Regions from separate parts of the Streptomyces sp. NBC_00316 genome, predicted to be linked through region 2. Evidence: predicted binding sites of a transcription regulator. Region 2 holds the regulator's gene; the other holds the start of a gene.
The links. Region 2 encodes HspR, which represses chaperone genes until heat shock. Its sites were predicted from a motif close to TTGAGNNNNNNNNNCTCAA; they were not measured.
Positions count from the first base shown of each region.

Region 1 (7,734 bases), 1.1 Mb from region 2:
CGCAAGCAGCACCCCGAGCCCGCTATGCACTCGACGTATACGCCGTGTGTATAGTTCCTGCTCGTCGCACATCGCGTGCGCCGTTCAGCCATGAGGGAGTGACCCGCCTTGCGCAGGAAGACGAAGTCGATCGGTACGGGGTTGGCCGCCACTCTTGTGACGGCGCTCACTCTGACGCTCAGCGGCTGCTCGACGCAGACCGTCGCCCCGGCCTCGCAACGGGCGTCCGCGGCATCCGATGCCAAGGGCTCGTTCGGCCCCGTGGACTGCCGTAAGGCGAAGTGCATAGCGCTGACCTTCGACGCGGGTCCGGGCGACGACACCCCGCATCTCCTCGACATCCTCAAGGAGAAGAAGGTGCACGCCACCTTCTTCCTGCTGGGCAAGAACCACGTGCTCAAGCACCCCGACACCGTGCGCCGCCTCCAGGCGGAGGGCCACGAGGTGGCGAACCACACCTGGTCGCACGAGATCCTGACGGACAAGAAGCCCGCCGAGATACGCGCCGAGCTGGAGAAGACACAGGACGCGATCGCGGAGATCACCGGCAGGAAGCCGCGGCTCATGCGCCCGCCGCAGGGCCGGACCGACGACACGGTCTCCGGCATCAGCAAGGAGCTGGGGCTCTCGCAGATCCTGTGGAGCGCCACCGCCAAGGACTACTCGACGACCGACTCCGCACTGATCAAGAAGCGGATACTCGACCAGGCGAGCAAGGACGGCATCATCTTGCTCCACGACATCTACAAGGGGACCGTGCCCGCGGTGCCGGGGATCATCGACGAGCTGAAGAAGCGCGGCTACACCTTTGTGACGGTCCCGCAGCTGATGGCCCCCACCGAGCCGGTACCGGGGGCCGTCTACCGCCCCTGAGTGCGACCGGTCACCACGCACGACAGGGCCCCGGCAGCGGTACGCCGGGGCCCTGCCGCTCAGCTGCCGCCACCCGCAGTGACCCGCGGGGCGTTCGCGGGTCACCGGGTCCGTCCAGCCGGTGGTGCCGTCGATCCGCACCACCCGCCTGCCGGTTTCCGCCGCTGCGAACGACTGCCCACCACCGTTCGCACCCCGGTACATGCGGAACGGCCCGCACCGCCCTCTCGGGGGTGCGGGCCGTCCGACCGGCCGCGCACGTCATGCCACGCCCGTCACGCCATGGCGCTCACGCCGCGGCCGGGATCCTCTCCTCCGCCGCCCTGGACGAAGCCGGGGCGAGGGCGATCTCCAGCACCTGACGCACATCCGTCACCGGGTGGACCTCCAGCCGGTCCAGGACCTCGGCCGGGACGTCGTCCAGATCCGCCTCGTTCCGCTTCGGGATCACCACGGTCGTGATCCCCGCCCGGTGGGCGGCCAGCAGCTTCTGCTTCAGCCCGCCGATCGGCAGCACCCGCCCGGTCAGCGACACCTCACCGGTCATCGCCACATCCGTACGGACCAGCCGCCCGGAGAGCAGCGAGGCCAGCGCCGTCGTCATCGTGATGCCGGCGCTGGGGCCGTCCTTGGGGACCGCGCCCGCCGGGAAGTGGATGTGCACTCCGCGGTCCTTGAGGTCGGCGACGGGCAGTTCCAGCTCGGCGCCGTGCGACCGCAGGAAACTCAGCGCGATCTGCGCGGACTCCTTCATGACGTCGCCGAGCTGACCGGTGAGGGTCAGTCCGGAGGCACCGGTCTCCGGATCGGCCAGCGACGCCTCCACGAAGAGCACATCGCCACCGGCACCGGTCACCGCGAGTCCGGTCGCCACGCCCGGCACCGCGGTGCGGCGCTCGGCCGGGTCCTGGGCGGACTCGGGAACGTGGTGCGGCCGTCCGACGAGACCCCGCAGGTCCTCGTCGGTGATGGTGAACGGGAGTTCCCGGTCGCCCAGTTCGTGCTGGGCCGCGACCTTGCGGAGCAGCCGGGCGACGGCCCGCTCGAGGTTGCGTACGCCCGCCTCGCGGGTGTACTCGCCGGCCAGCTTGCGCAGCGCCGACTCGTCGAGGGTGACCTCGCCCTTCTCCAGACCGGCCCGTTCCAGCTGGCGCGGGAGCAGGTGGTCGCGGGCGATGACGACCTTCTCGTCCTCGGTGTAGCCGTCGAGCCTGACCAGCTCCATGCGGTCGAGCAGGGCCTCCGGGATGGCCTCCAGGACATTGGCGGTGGCCAGGAAGACGACGTCGCTGAGGTCGAGCTCGACCTCCAGGTAGTGGTCGCGGAAGGTGTGGTTCTGCGCCGGGTCGAGGACTTCGAGCAGCGCCGCGGCCGGGTCGCCGCGGAAGTCGGAGCCGACCTTGTCGATCTCGTCGAGCAGGACGACCGGGTTCATGGAACCGGCCTCCTTGATGGCGCGGACGATGCGTCCGGGGAGCGCACCGACGTACGTACGCCGGTGGCCGCGGATCTCCGCCTCGTCCCGCACACCGCCGAGCGCGACGCGGACGAATGTGCGCCCCATGGCGTGCGCAACGCTCTCGCCGAGGGACGTCTTGCCGACGCCGGGGGGACCGACGAGGGCCAGCACCGCACCGCCACGGCGTCCGCCGACGACCCCGAGGCCGCGGTCGGCACGGCGTTTGCGTACGGCGAGGTATTCGGTGATCCGTTCCTTCACGTCCTCCAGGCCCGCGTGCTCGGCGTCGAGGATCTCCTTGGCGGCGCGGATGTCGTACGCGTCCTCGGTGCGTTCGTTCCACGGCAGTTCGAGGACGGTGTCCAGCCAGGTCCGGATCCAGGAGCCCTCCGGGCTCTGGTCGGAGGAACGCTCCAGCTTGTCGACCTCCTTGAGCGCGGCCTCGCGGACGTGCTCGGGAAGGTCGGCGGCCTCGACCCGTGCCCGGTAGTCGTCGGACTCGTCCTCGGGGTCGCCGTTGAGCTCGGAGAGCTCCTTGCGCACGGCTTCGAGCTGCCGCCGCAGCAGGAACTCGCGCTGCTGCTTGTCGACACCCTCCTGGACGTCCTTGGCGATGGACTCGGCGACGTCCTGCTCGGCCAGGTGTTCGCCGAGCCACTGGATGGCGAGCTTCAGCCGGGCGACCGCGTCCGCGGTCTCCAGGAGCTGCACCTTCTGGGGGGTGGTGAGGAAGGGGGAGTATCCGGAGTTGTCGGCGAGCGCGGAGATGTCGTCGATCTGCTGGACCCGGTCCACGACCTGCCAGGCGCCGCGCTTCTTCAGCCAGCTGGTGGCGAGGGCCTTGTACTCCTTGACCAGGTCGGCGGCGGCACCGGGAAGCGGCTCGGGGACGGACACGTCCACACGGGTCCCCTCCACCCAGAGGGCGGCCCCGGGTCCGGTGGTCCCGGCCCCGATCCGCACCCGGGCACGGCCACGGATCAGTGCACCCGGGTCGCCGTCCGAGAGCCGGCCGACCTGCTCGACGGTGCCGAGCACACCGGTCCCGGTGTACGTCCCGTCGATCCGAGGAACGAGCAGCACCTCGGGCTTGCCTCCACCCGGCCGGACGGCTGCCTGAGCGGCCTCGACGGCTGCCCGCACATCGGCGTCGGACAGGTCGAGAGGAACCACCATTCCAGGCAGCACGACCTCGTCGTCGAGCGGCAGCACGGGCAAGGTCAGCGGAGTGACCGCGTTGGACTCAGTAGCCATGATCTCCCCTTCGGCATTCAAGTTGAGCTATGCAGGCTCAATGCTCCTGAGTTGCTTTATGTTCCCGGAGCTGCGTTCGCTCTGAGCGATCTTCTTCCGCCGCGCCCGTCAGCTGCGAAAACCGCTCGCGCCCGGCCGCACTCCGGGGGAGAGTGCCCGTATGGGTGACACAGAGCTGCGCGACAGAGGCCTCGCCGAGGACGGGACGATCAGACGCGAGGGCTCGCTGAGCCGCGTGCCGGTGGTGTTCGCCCCCGTGGTCGAGGCGGCCCGCTCCCGGATCACCGATGCGTTCGGCCCCGCGCGGCTGCACAGTGCCTACCTCTACGGCAGCATTCCGCGGGGCACCGCCATTCCCGGCGTCTCGGACCTGGATCTGCTGCTGGCCCTGCGCGACGAACCGACCGAGGCCGACCGGGCCGCCGCCCGCTCCGTCGAGGCCGCACTCGACGCCTCGTGCGACCCGATCGACGGCGCCGGCATCCTCCTCTTCGCTGCCGGCACCCTCCTCAGCCGGCTCGAACGCAACGACATGGGCTTCTTCGTCGCCTGCCTCTGCACCCCTCTCCTGGGCGACGACCTCGCCACGCAACTGCCCCACTACCGCCCCACGCCCCTGCTCGCCCGTGAGACCAACGGCGATCTGCACCTGTCGCTCCCCCGCTGGCGCAGCCGGGCCGCCGGGGCCACCACCGACGCGGAACGCAGGAACCTCAGCCGCGGCGCCGCCCGACGTGTCGTCCGGTCGGGCTTCACGCTGGTCATGCCGCGCTGGGGCGGCTGGACCAGCGACCTCGTTGAGTCGGCGGAGATCTTCGGCCGCTACTACCCGGAGCGGCTCGACCAGATGCGCATCGCCGCGGCCACCGCCCGCGCCCCCTCGACGGACCCGGCGGTCCTCAGCCTGCTCATCGACGATCTGGCGCCGTGGCTGGCAGCCGAGTACGTCGCGGTGCACGGCGAGAAGGCCCCCCGGCCCTGACCCCACCGGGCACTCCGGCCCGAGGCTCCGGCGGCGGCGGCCGGGAGCGGCATCGAGCCACGGGGGCGCACCGACAGGGAGCGCGGCGCACGGCCGGAACCGCGCGACCATGCCCTTCGACTCCTCACGCCCCGCCCGGAGCCGCCGTTCTCCTGGCCCCGGCCGCCCCGTCCGGCAAGGATGGCGGGAACCCACCTACCGGAGACCGAGGACATGCCCACCGCCTACCGCCGCACCGCTCACAGCCCCGTCACGCTCGACCGCCGCGAAGGACCGTACGGGGAGGTCGTCCTGCGGGAGCGGGGGGACGACTTCGAGATCATCGCCAATGGCTGCTTCCTGATGGACACCGCGGACGGGCGCTCCGAGCGACTGCTGATCGACGCCGCGCTCGCGGCGCTGCCCGCCGGGCCGACGCGCCCCTCGGTGCTCATCGGGGGGCTCGGGGTCGGCTTCTCGCTGGCGCATGCCGCAGCCGAGCCGCGCTGGGGGCGGATCGCGGTCGCCGAGAGGGAACAGGCGATCATCGAGTGGCACCTGGACGGGCCGCTGGCCCGGATCTCCGGTGCGGCGCTCGCCGATCCACGCACGGCGATCCTGGCGACGGATCTCGTCGCATATCTCCACACGACTACGGACCGTTACGACGCCTTGTGTCTGGACATCGACAACGGGCCGGACTGGACGGTCACCGAGGAGAACGGAAGCCTGTACTCCGCCGCGGGCCTCGCGGACTGCCGGGAACGGCTCAATCCGGGCGGGGTTCTGGCCGTGTGGTCCGCACAGCCGTCCGCCGCCTTTGAACAGGCCTTGAGAAATGCCGGATTTGATGGCGTAAGAACAGAAGAGGTGCATGTCGCCCGAGGTGTGCCCGACGTGGTTCATCTCGCACTTCGGGCCGGCTGAGGTCCCCCCACCGGGTATGCGGGGCCCCCGGACGCCCGGGGGCCAAGCGCCACAAGGCAGACACTCCGCCGCCTGCTCGCGTCCAACCCGTTCCCCTGCCGTTACACCCTGCGTAGCCGGGAGCAGCCCACTGCCTTTACGCTGCTGAGCGGCAAACGGGATCACCCACGAAATTCACAAGCGAAGACCGTGCGTCCGGGGGAATGACCTCCGCGAGAACGGGCAGGGGCGGGGCGATGGAACAGACACACACCACCCACAACGGTGTCGCGGCCACCCCGGGCGCGCAGCGCCGGGTCCTGGTGGTCGAGGACGACGCGACGATTGTCGACGCCATTTCCGCCCGCCTGCGGGCCGAGGGCTTCCTGGTGCAGACGGCGCTCGACGGCCCGGCGGCCGTCGACGCGGCCGAGGCCTGGCAGCCGGATCTGATGGTGCTCGACATCATGCTTCCGGGCTTCGACGGCCTGGAGGTCTGCCGCCGGGTGCAGGCCACACGGCCCGTGCCGGTGCTGATGCTGACCGCCCGGGACGACGAGACCGACATGCTGGTCGGCCTCGGTGTCGGCGCCGACGACTACATGACCAAGCCGTTCTCCATGCGTGAACTCGCGGCCCGGGTGCACGTCCTGCTGCGCCGGGTCGAGCGTGCGGCACTGGCCGCGGTGACACCGCGCAGCGGCATCCTGCGCCTCGGCGAGCTGGAGATCGACCACGCGCAGCGCCGGGTCCGGGTGCGCGCCGAGGACGTCCACCTGACGCCCACCGAGTTCGACCTCCTGGTCTGCCTGGCCAACACGCCGCGCGCCGTGCTCTCCCGCGAGCAGCTGCTCGCCGAGGTCTGGGACTGGGCGGACGCCTCCGGCACCCGTACCGTCGACAGCCACATCAAGGCGCTGCGCCGGAAGATCGGCGCGGAGCGGATCCGTACCGTGCACGGTGTCGGTTACGCCCTGGAGACCCCGGCGCCATGAGCCGGACCGGTTCCGGACTGCGCCCTTTCTCGATCAAGGCCAAGCTGGGCACGCTCGTCGTGGTCTCGGTGTTCATCACGACCGGGCTGCTGATGGTGGCGGTGCGCACCAGGACCGAGCTGCGGTTCATCACGGTGTTCTCGGTGATCGCGACGCTGCTGATCACCCAGTTCGTGGCGCACGGGCTGACCGCGCCGCTGGACGAGATGACGAGGGTGGCCCGGTCGATCTCGCAGGGCGACTACACCCGGCGGGTGCGGGGCGCCGGCCGGCGTGACGAGCTCGGCGACCTGGCGCAGACGATCAACCTCATGGCGGACGATCTGGAAGCCGTGGACCTGCACCGCAAGGAGCTGGTGGCCAATGTCTCGCACGAGCTGCGCACTCCCATCGCGGCGCTGAGAGCCGTCCTGGAGAACGTCGTGGACGGGGTCTCCGCCGCAGATCCCGAGACCATGCGCACGGCACTGAAACAGACGGAGCGCCTCGGCAGGCTGGTGGAGACGCTGCTGGACCTGTCCCGTCTGGACAACGGGGTGGTCACCCTGAAGGCCCGCCGCTTCGAGGTGTGGCCGTATCTCTCGGGCGTGCTGAAGGAAGCGAACCTCGCCGCCTCGTACCGCCGGCTGTCCTCCGGTTCCGGGAACCACACCCGTACGGACGTACATCTGCACCTGGATGTGTCCCCGCCCGAGCTGACCGCGCACGCGGACGCGGAGCGGCTGCACCAGGTGGTGGCCAATCTGATCGACAACGCCGTCAAGCACAGTCCGCCGCACGGCCGGGTCACGGTGCGGGCGCGGCGCGGGGCGCTGCCGGAGTCGCTGGATCTGGAGGTCCTGGACGAGGGCCCCGGCATCCCGGAGTCCGAACGGCGCCGGGTCTTCGAGCGTTTCAACCGTGGCGTCGTGCCGTCCCCGCACGGTCCGGGCAGCGACGGCGGCACGGGGCTGGGGCTGGCCATCGCCCGCTGGGCGGTGGATCTGCACGGCGGTCGCATCGGAGTGGCCGAATCAGCTCGCGGTTGCCGCATCCAAGTCACTCTTCCGGGGATCCCTCAGCCGCGCAGTTGACATAGGGTTCGAAGCGGAAGGGCACGTTCTACGTCTCGTCCCACGCGGGGATACGGTCCATGGGGCCGTAACCACGGTCTCGCGTACCCGGAGTGAAGCGGAACCAAGCTTGTTTCCCGCCATTTCGTGCGCCGAAACCCGCTCTTTGATGTGACTTGCACGACGAAGACCGGCCCGGTCTGCATGGAACGGTCAAGGAGGCGTAGCCTTGAT
Region 1 covers NZ_CP108023.1:3,194,621-3,202,354, forward strand. Annotated here, with positions in the region: gene OG878_RS14010 (polysaccharide deacetylase family protein) at 109-873, shown strand; gene lon (endopeptidase La) at 1,163-3,586, opposite strand; gene OG878_RS14020 (nucleotidyltransferase domain-containing protein) at 3,747-4,568, shown strand; gene OG878_RS14025 (spermidine synthase) at 4,782-5,474, shown strand; gene OG878_RS14030 (response regulator transcription factor) at 5,711-6,448, shown strand; gene OG878_RS14035 (HAMP domain-containing sensor histidine kinase) at 6,445-7,521, shown strand.
Region 1: a site for HspR is predicted at 3,609-3,627, ahead of lon (endopeptidase La). Genes of this name have one in related genera too.

Region 2 (7,734 bases):
TCGGTCTCGGCCCGCACGGCGACCTGGTCGGCGTCGACGGCGGCCAGCAGGTCGGTGATGTTCTCGTTGTCCTCGCCCTCCAGGAGAGCGAGCAGAAGATGCCCCGGGGTCAGATCGGCGTGCCCGTCCTTCACGGCCTTGTTGGTGGCCGCGTTGATGGCGTCCCGGCTCTTGTTGGTCAGCTCGGCGTCCACGTCTGCGCTCTCCTCCTTGCGGTGGCTGGTCCGTCCACGGTGTTCACGGCAATGACTCAGTCAACTTCCACAAAGTTGAGTCTATTCCACTCAAGTCGAGACTCCCACGGAATTCTCCGGCAGAAACCGCCGACGGACGGCAGCCGACACGGAATCCCGCCCATGTTCCGAGTGAACCGGCCGCAGAACCCCTCCGCCACCGCAGAGCGGGCGGGGCTGCCTACCCTTTGCCCATGGCCGTAGACGTACGCAACCCCAGCCCCGAGTACCTCGCCTTCTGGCGCGAGTACCACGTGTGCACCCTGACCACCCTGCGCCCCGACGGCACCCCGCACGTGGTGCCGGTCGGCGTGACGTACGACCCCGAGGCGGGGCTCGCGCGCATCATCACCAACAAGAGCAGCAGAAAGGTCGCCCACGTCCTGGCCGCCGGCCCGGGCGGGGCACGGGTGGCGGTCTGCCAGGTGGACCGGGGCCGCTGGGCGACGCTGGAGGGCCTCGCGACGGTCCGCACGGAGCCGGACGTGGTCGCCGACGCGGTACGCCGCTACGCGGAACGCTACGAACGCACCCCGGCGCCCAATCCGGACCGGGTCGTCATCGAGATCGCCCTCGACCGGGCGCTGGGCCGGGGCGCACCGGTCCGCACGGCCTGACCCGGGCAGCACAGCGGCGCCACCGCGTTCAGGTCACGGTGGCGCCGCTGTGTGGGGGAGTGTCTGAGCGACATGGAACGACGGGGGATCGCTCAGGCACTGCGGGGGGTGGCGGTGATGGTTTCGGGTTCGATCAGCTGGTGGTCCCGCTGATCGAGATTGACGAAGATCATTCCGTACCGGATGGCACACCGGACGGGGCGCGGCGCCCCCCGTGGACGACGGAGACACCGGTAGGCGCGGACCTCGTCGTCGTCCTCGAGGACGACGACGATGGGCTCTCCGAGCAGGGTGACCATCAACGAATCGCCATGGCGGGGGAGGGCCGTGAGCAGATCGATGAAGTGCCACCCTGAGCGGTAGGCCGAGGCCATTTCGCGTCGGAAGACCCGGTCGTCCGGCGGGATGGTCATGCGCCGGCGTCGGCCGGCGCGGACCAGCTGATCTCACCGGGCGCGTCGGCCGGCGCGGACCAGCTGATCTCACCGGGAGTGTCAGCCGGCGCGGACCAGCTGATCTCACCGGGTGCGCCATCGGCCTCAACGCTCCAGCTGATCTCACCGGGCGGGCCTGCCGCCTCAGCGCTCCAACTGATCTCATCGCTGGCCAGCGCGCCATAGCCCAGGGCCACGACGAATGTGGCGGCAAGCGCCGAGCGAAGCATTCGCTTGTACATAGTCGGCTTCGTCCTCACTTGTGGATTCCTCTCCCCCGCACCAAAGACGATGTCTCACCTGGGCACACAAACACCACCGGGTAGATGCATCATGTTCCTGCATGTTCAGGAACCTGGGGGGTGGAGATATGGCGACAATCGATACAAAGCAGGCACATCCTCACGGGATCACCGAACTATGCGAAGTGGGAAGGCACCTCTACGCCAGTGCGCTGCGCTCCGGGCGCATATTGCGCTCCGAGGTCGCCCCGGCGCCCTGCCTGATGGACTTCGCTCTCCTCCACCCCGACCCCGACGACCCCGCCTGGCTCCGCCCGGTTCCCCCGTCCGCCGCGCTGGCACAACGCCTGCATCCCCTGGAACGTGAAATCCAGGAACGCAGACGGCGCTCCGTCGAGCTGACCGATTCGTTCGAGCCGTTCATGGACATCAGCGCCCAGGATTCGCCGATCACCCATGCCATCACGGTGCTCGAGGGAAGCAATCGGATCAACGCAGCGCTCGATCTCGCCACCGCGGAGTGCCGCGTCGAGGTCCTCACCGTCCAGCCGGGGGGCGACCGGGGCGAGGACCGCCTCAGAGAAGGGCTGGAACGAGGCCTGTCGGTGGTCGACCGCGGCGTCGGCATGCGCACCCTCTATCAGCACACCGTCCGGCACAGCCAGGGCACACTCGCCTACGCGGAGCGCATGGCCGAGGGCAAGGTGGAGATCCGCACACTCGAGGAACTCATCGAGCGCCTGATCGTGTTCGACCGGACCGTCGCGTTCATTCCGGCCCAGAACGACGACCAGATCGCGCTGGAACTGCGCCATCCCGGGCTGGTCGACTACCTGGTCAAGGTCTTCGAGCAACTCTGGAACCGCGCCTCCCCGCTCCTCGAGGAGCTTCACTACAACCCGGCCCCCAAAGGCATCAGTGGTGTTCAGCGCTCCATCGCCCAACTCCTCGTCGAGGGCCATGTCGACGAGGCGATCGCCCGTCGCCTCGGCATGAACGTCCGTACCTGCCGTGCGCACGTCGCCAAGCTGTCCGCCATCCTCGGCAGCAACAGCCGCGCCCAGCTCGGCTACCTGATAGCCCGGTCAGGACTCCTGGAACAGGACCACTGACGCTCTCCGCCCTCCTCCCAGGCCGGTGCGACGGTGGCCGCGACAAGGGGGAAAGCGGCCACGCCCCCTTTGCGCGGGGGGAGTTCGCCACCCAGCGGGGACAACACTCCCCCTGTGGTTAGGCTTCCCACCACCGTCATCTTGCTGCAGTGCACAAAAGTAGGGGATCCCGAATGGGTCGAGACGAGGAGCAACCCGGGCATTCGCACGGCGCACTTGAACTGTGCGACTCCGGGATCCGGCTCTACACCGAGGCGCTCCGCAAGGGCAGGATCGCCCGCGCCGACCTCGCGCCCGCCCCGTGCCTCATCGACATGGCGCTGGTCCACCCCGACCCCCGGGACGGCGCCTGGATGCGCCCCGTGCCCCCGTCCGCGGCCCTGGCGCATCTGCTGCAGCCCGTCACCCGCGAGATCCACGAACGGATACGGCTCACCACGGCCCTTGCGGACTCACTGGCCCCCCTGACGTCGGTCGCCAGCGAGGACCCCAACCTCGCCATCACCGTCATCGAGGGAAAGCCGCTGATCAACACGGCCGTCATGGATGCCACCCACCTGGCGAGGGACGAGATCCTGACGGCACAGCCAGGTGGCACCCGTCCCCTCAAAACGATGCAACAGGCCCTGCGCACCGTGCAGCCGGCCATCAGCAGCGGAGCCCGGCTGCGCCATCTCTACCAGCACCCGGCCCGCTACAGCCCCCACCTCAAGCACTATCTGGCCCAGGTCCCCGCGGACCGCCTCCAGGTCCGGACCATCGAGCAGACCATCGAACGGCTGCTCATCTTCGACCGAGCGGTCGCCTTCATCCCCGCCACCCCCGAGCGCGACGTCGCCCTGGAGATCCGCCACCCGGCCCTGGTCCGCTATCTGGTCCAGGTGTACGAGGCGCTGTGGGCCCAGGCCATCCCCATCGAGGAGAACCTGCACCAGGCCTCCCCCGGCGCCCCCGCCACCGCCGTGCAGCTCAGCATCGCGCGGCTCCTCGTCGAGGGTCACGTCGACGACACCGTCGCCCGCAAGCTCGGCATCAGCATCCGCACCTGCCGGTCCCACATCGCCAAGCTCATGCAGACGCTCCACGCGTCCAGCCGGACCCACCTCGGTGCGCTCATCATCCAGTCGGGCCTCGTCGACCAGGACGAATCGACACCACGCGGGCGCACACCCGTCGGCTCCTGAGCCGGCCCGGGAGTGAGGGACGAGATCCCGTCGACCACGCCGGCCGGGCGGGATCCCGTGGCTCCGGACGTCGGCGGAGTATCGCCGCGGTGATCTCGTGCCCTGCGCCGGCGCTCTCGTTCCCGCGGCCCGCGGCCCGCGAGAGAAGGAACCTCCCGCACAACGGAGGCCCGCCACCCGTTTCCGGGTGACGGGCCTCAGCCGTTCATCCAAGCGCCGCAAACGCGCTTATTCCCTGGGCTTCTTCGGCCGCCAGACCACCAACGCGCTGGTCTGCTGCACGTCCTGATACGGCACCAGATCGCGCCGGTACGACGCATGCACCTGCGCCTCGCGCTGCTGCATCGCCGCCGCCGCGCCGTCCAGCGCCGAGGAGAGCTCGGCGACGCGCTGCTGGAGCGCGGCCACCTGGTTCTCCAGTTCGATGATGCGCTTGATGCCCGCCAGGTTGATGCCCTCGTCCTGCGACAGCTGCTGCACGGTGCGCAGCAGCTCGATGTCGCGGGCCGAGTAGCGGCGGCCGCGGCCGGCCGTGCGGTCCGGGGAGACCAGGCCGAGGCGGTCGTACTGGCGCAGTGTCTGCGGATGCAGGCCCGAGAGCTGGGCCGCGATCGAGATCACGTACACCGGCGAGTCATCGGTCAGTTCGTACGGATTGCGTCGACGGCCGTCCACCTCAAGCTCCCTTCGCAGCCTGGAACAGCTCCGCCCGCGGGTCCTCCCCCGCGGTCGCCTTCCGGTAGGCCTCCAGCGCGTCCTGCGCCTCGGGTCCCAGGTCCTTCGGCACCGCCACCTCGACGGTGACCAGCAGGTCGCCCCGGGTGCCGTCCTTGCGCACCGCGCCCTTGCCCCGGGCGCGCATCGTGCGCCCGTTCGGGGTGCCGGCCGGTAGCTTCAGGGTGACCGGGGGTCCGCCGAGCGTGGGGACCTTCACCTCGCCGCCGAGTGCCGCCTCCACGAAGGTGACGGGCACGGTGACCGTGAGGTTGTCGTCCCTGCGTCCGAAGACCGGGTGGGCGTCGACGTGGACGACGACGTACAGATCGCCGGCCGGGCCGCCTCGCTCGCCCGGGGCACCCTTGCCGCGCAGCCGGATCCGCTGACCGTTGGAGACGCCCGCCGGAATCCTGACCTGCATGGTGCGCGAGGAACGCGCCCGCCCGCTGCCCTTGCAGACATCGCACGGGTCCTGGGCGATGAGGCCCCGGCCCTTGCAGTCCACGCAGGGATCGGTGAGAGAGAACCCGCCGCCGCTGCCGCGCGACACCTGTCCGGTGCCGACGCAGGTCGGGCAGACCCTCGGGGTGCCGTTCTTGTCGCCGGTGCCCGAACACGCCTTGCAGGGCGCCTGGCTGGACATCCGCAGCGGGACCGTGGCCCCGTCGACCGCCTCGGTGAAGCTGAGCGTCACCTCGGACTCGATGTCCTGGCCGCGGCGCGGCTGCACGCGGGTGCCCGCGCCGCCGCCCCGGTTGAACAGGCCGCCGAAGACGTCGCCGAGACCGCCGCCGCCGAAACCACCGGGACCGCCGGCGCCGCCGCCCTGGGTGCCGCCGAAGAGGTCGCCCAGGTCGAAGTTGAAGTTGCCTCCCGCGCCACCGGGACCGGCCCTGAAGCCGCCGTTGCCGAAGAGGGCGCGCGCCTCGTCGTACTCCTTGCGCTTCTTGGAGTCGCCGAGGATGTCATTGGCCTCGGAGATCTCCTTGAAGCGCTCCTCCGCCTTGTCGTCGCCCTTGTTGGCGTCCGGGTGGAACTCCCGGGCGAGCTTGCGGTACGCCTTCTTGATCTCGGCGTCGGTGGCGTCCTTGGGGACGCCGAGGACCTTGTAGTAGTCCTTCTCGACGAAGTCCTTCGTGCTCATCGACGTCCCTCCTTCCGGACGATCTGCCGGGCGACCGGCCCGAGGGCCGGTCGCCGGGGCAGGCGGTGGGCCCCGCGGTGGTCGGACGAAATGTCAGACCTCCTCGGTGCCACCGCTCTCCTCGTCGTCGGTCTTCTCTTCCTTCGCCGCCGCGGGGGCCGCGCCCGGCTGGGGCTCGGCCACCGCCACCCGCGCGGGGCGGATGGTGCGGTCGCCGATGCGATACCCCGGCTGGAGGATCGCCACGCAGGTCGTCTCGGTGACGTCCGGCGCGTACGAGTGCATCAGGGCCTCGTGGACCGTCGGGTCGAAGGGCTCGCCCTCCTTGCCGAACTGCTGCAGGCCCAGCTTGGCGACGATCGTCTCGAGCGACTCGGCCACCGACTTGAACCCGCCCACGAGCTCGCCGTGCTCCCTGGCGCGACCGACGTCGTCGAGCACGGGCAGGAGCTCGGACAGGAGCCCCGCGACAGCGATCTCCTTGACCGTGACCCGGTCCCGCTCGACGCGGCGGCGGTAGTTCTGGTACTCGGCCTGCAGCCGCTGGAGGTCACCGGTGCGCTCGGCGAGCGCGGTGCGGACCTGGTCCAGCTGGGCGGTGAGACCGACCGTCTGTACTGCGTCCCCGGCCGGGGACGCCCCCTCCTCCGAAGAGGGGGCGGCGTCCTTCGGCTCAGCTCCGTCAGGGGTGGCGCCGGAGGGGACGTCAGGCTTCTCCTCGAAGCCCGGAGTCTCCTCGGTCACATCGCACCGCCCTTGGCGTCCCGCTCGTCGTCCACGATCTCGGCGTCGACGACGTCGTCGGCGGCGTCGGCCTGCGCCTGGCCGGGCTGCGGGTCACCCTGCGGGCCGCCCTCGGCCTGCGCGTTGGCGTACATCGCCTGGCCCAGCTTCTGGGAGACGGCCGCAACCTTCTCGGTGGCGGTGCGGATCTCGGCGGTGTCCTCGCCCTTGAGCTTCTCCTTCAGCTCGGTGAGCGCGGCCTCCACCTCCGTCTTCACGTCGCCGGGGACCTTGTCCTCGTTGTCCTTGAGGAACTTCTCCGTCTGGTAGACGAGCTGCTCGCCCTGGTTGCGCGACTCGGCGGCCTCGCGGCGGCGGTGGTCCTCCTCCGCGTACTGCTCGGCCTCCTCACGCATCCGGTTGACCTCGTCCTTCGGCAGCGAGGAGCCGCCGGTGACGGTCATCTTCTGCTCCTTGCCGGTGCCGAGGTCCTTGGCAGCGACGTGCATGATGCCGTTGGCGTCGATGTCGAACGCGACCTCGATCTGCGGGACGCCACGCGGGGCCGGCGGCAGACCGGTCAGCTCGAACATGCCGAGCTTCTTGTTGTACGCCGCGATCTCGCGCTCGCCCTGGTAGACCTGGATCTGCACCGACGGCTGGTTGTCCTCGGCCGTCGTGAAGATCTCGGATCGCTTGGTCGGGATCGTCGTGTTGCGCTCGATGAGCTTCGTCATGATGCCGCCCTTGGTCTCGATACCGAGGGACAGCGGGGTGACGTCGAGGAGCAGAACGTCCTTGACCTCGCCCTTGAGGACACCGGCCTGGAGCGAGGCGCCGATGGCGACGACCTCGTCCGGGTTCACACCCTTGTTGGCCTCCTGGCCACCGGTCAGCTCCTTGACGAGCTCGGCGACGGCCGGCATACGGGTCGAGCCACCGACGAGAACGACGTGGTCGATCTCGGAGAGCTGGATGCCCGCGTCCTTGATGACGTTGTGGAACGGGTTCTTGCAGCGGTCCAGGAGGTCCGCGGTGAGCTGCTGGAACTGGGCGCGCGTGAGCTTCTCGTCCAGGTGCAGCGGGCCCTCGGCGGACGCCGTGATGTACGGCAGGTTGATCGTGGTCTCCGTCGAGGAGGACAGCTCGATCTTCGCCTTCTCCGCGGCTTCGCGCAGACGCTGAAGAGCCATCTTGTCCTTGGACAGGTCCACGCCGTGACCGTTGGCGAACTGCTTCACCAGGTAGTCGACGACGCGCTGGTCCCAGTCGTCACCACCGAGGTGGTTGTCACCGTTGGTGGCCTTCACCTCGACGACACCGTCGCC
Region 2 covers NZ_CP108023.1:4,282,077-4,289,810, forward strand. Annotated here, with positions in the region: gene clpB (ATP-dependent chaperone ClpB) at 1-194, opposite strand, end outside; gene OG878_RS19060 (pyridoxamine 5'-phosphate oxidase family protein) at 428-850, shown strand; gene OG878_RS19065 ((2Fe-2S)-binding protein) at 943-1,263, opposite strand; gene OG878_RS19070 (hypothetical protein) at 1,260-1,526, opposite strand; gene OG878_RS19075 (helix-turn-helix transcriptional regulator) at 1,628-2,638, shown strand; gene OG878_RS19080 (helix-turn-helix transcriptional regulator) at 2,812-3,822, shown strand; gene OG878_RS19085 (heat shock protein transcriptional repressor HspR) at 4,051-4,497, opposite strand; gene dnaJ (molecular chaperone DnaJ) at 4,499-5,683, opposite strand; gene grpE (nucleotide exchange factor GrpE) at 5,777-6,427, opposite strand; gene dnaK (molecular chaperone DnaK) at 6,424-7,734, opposite strand, start outside.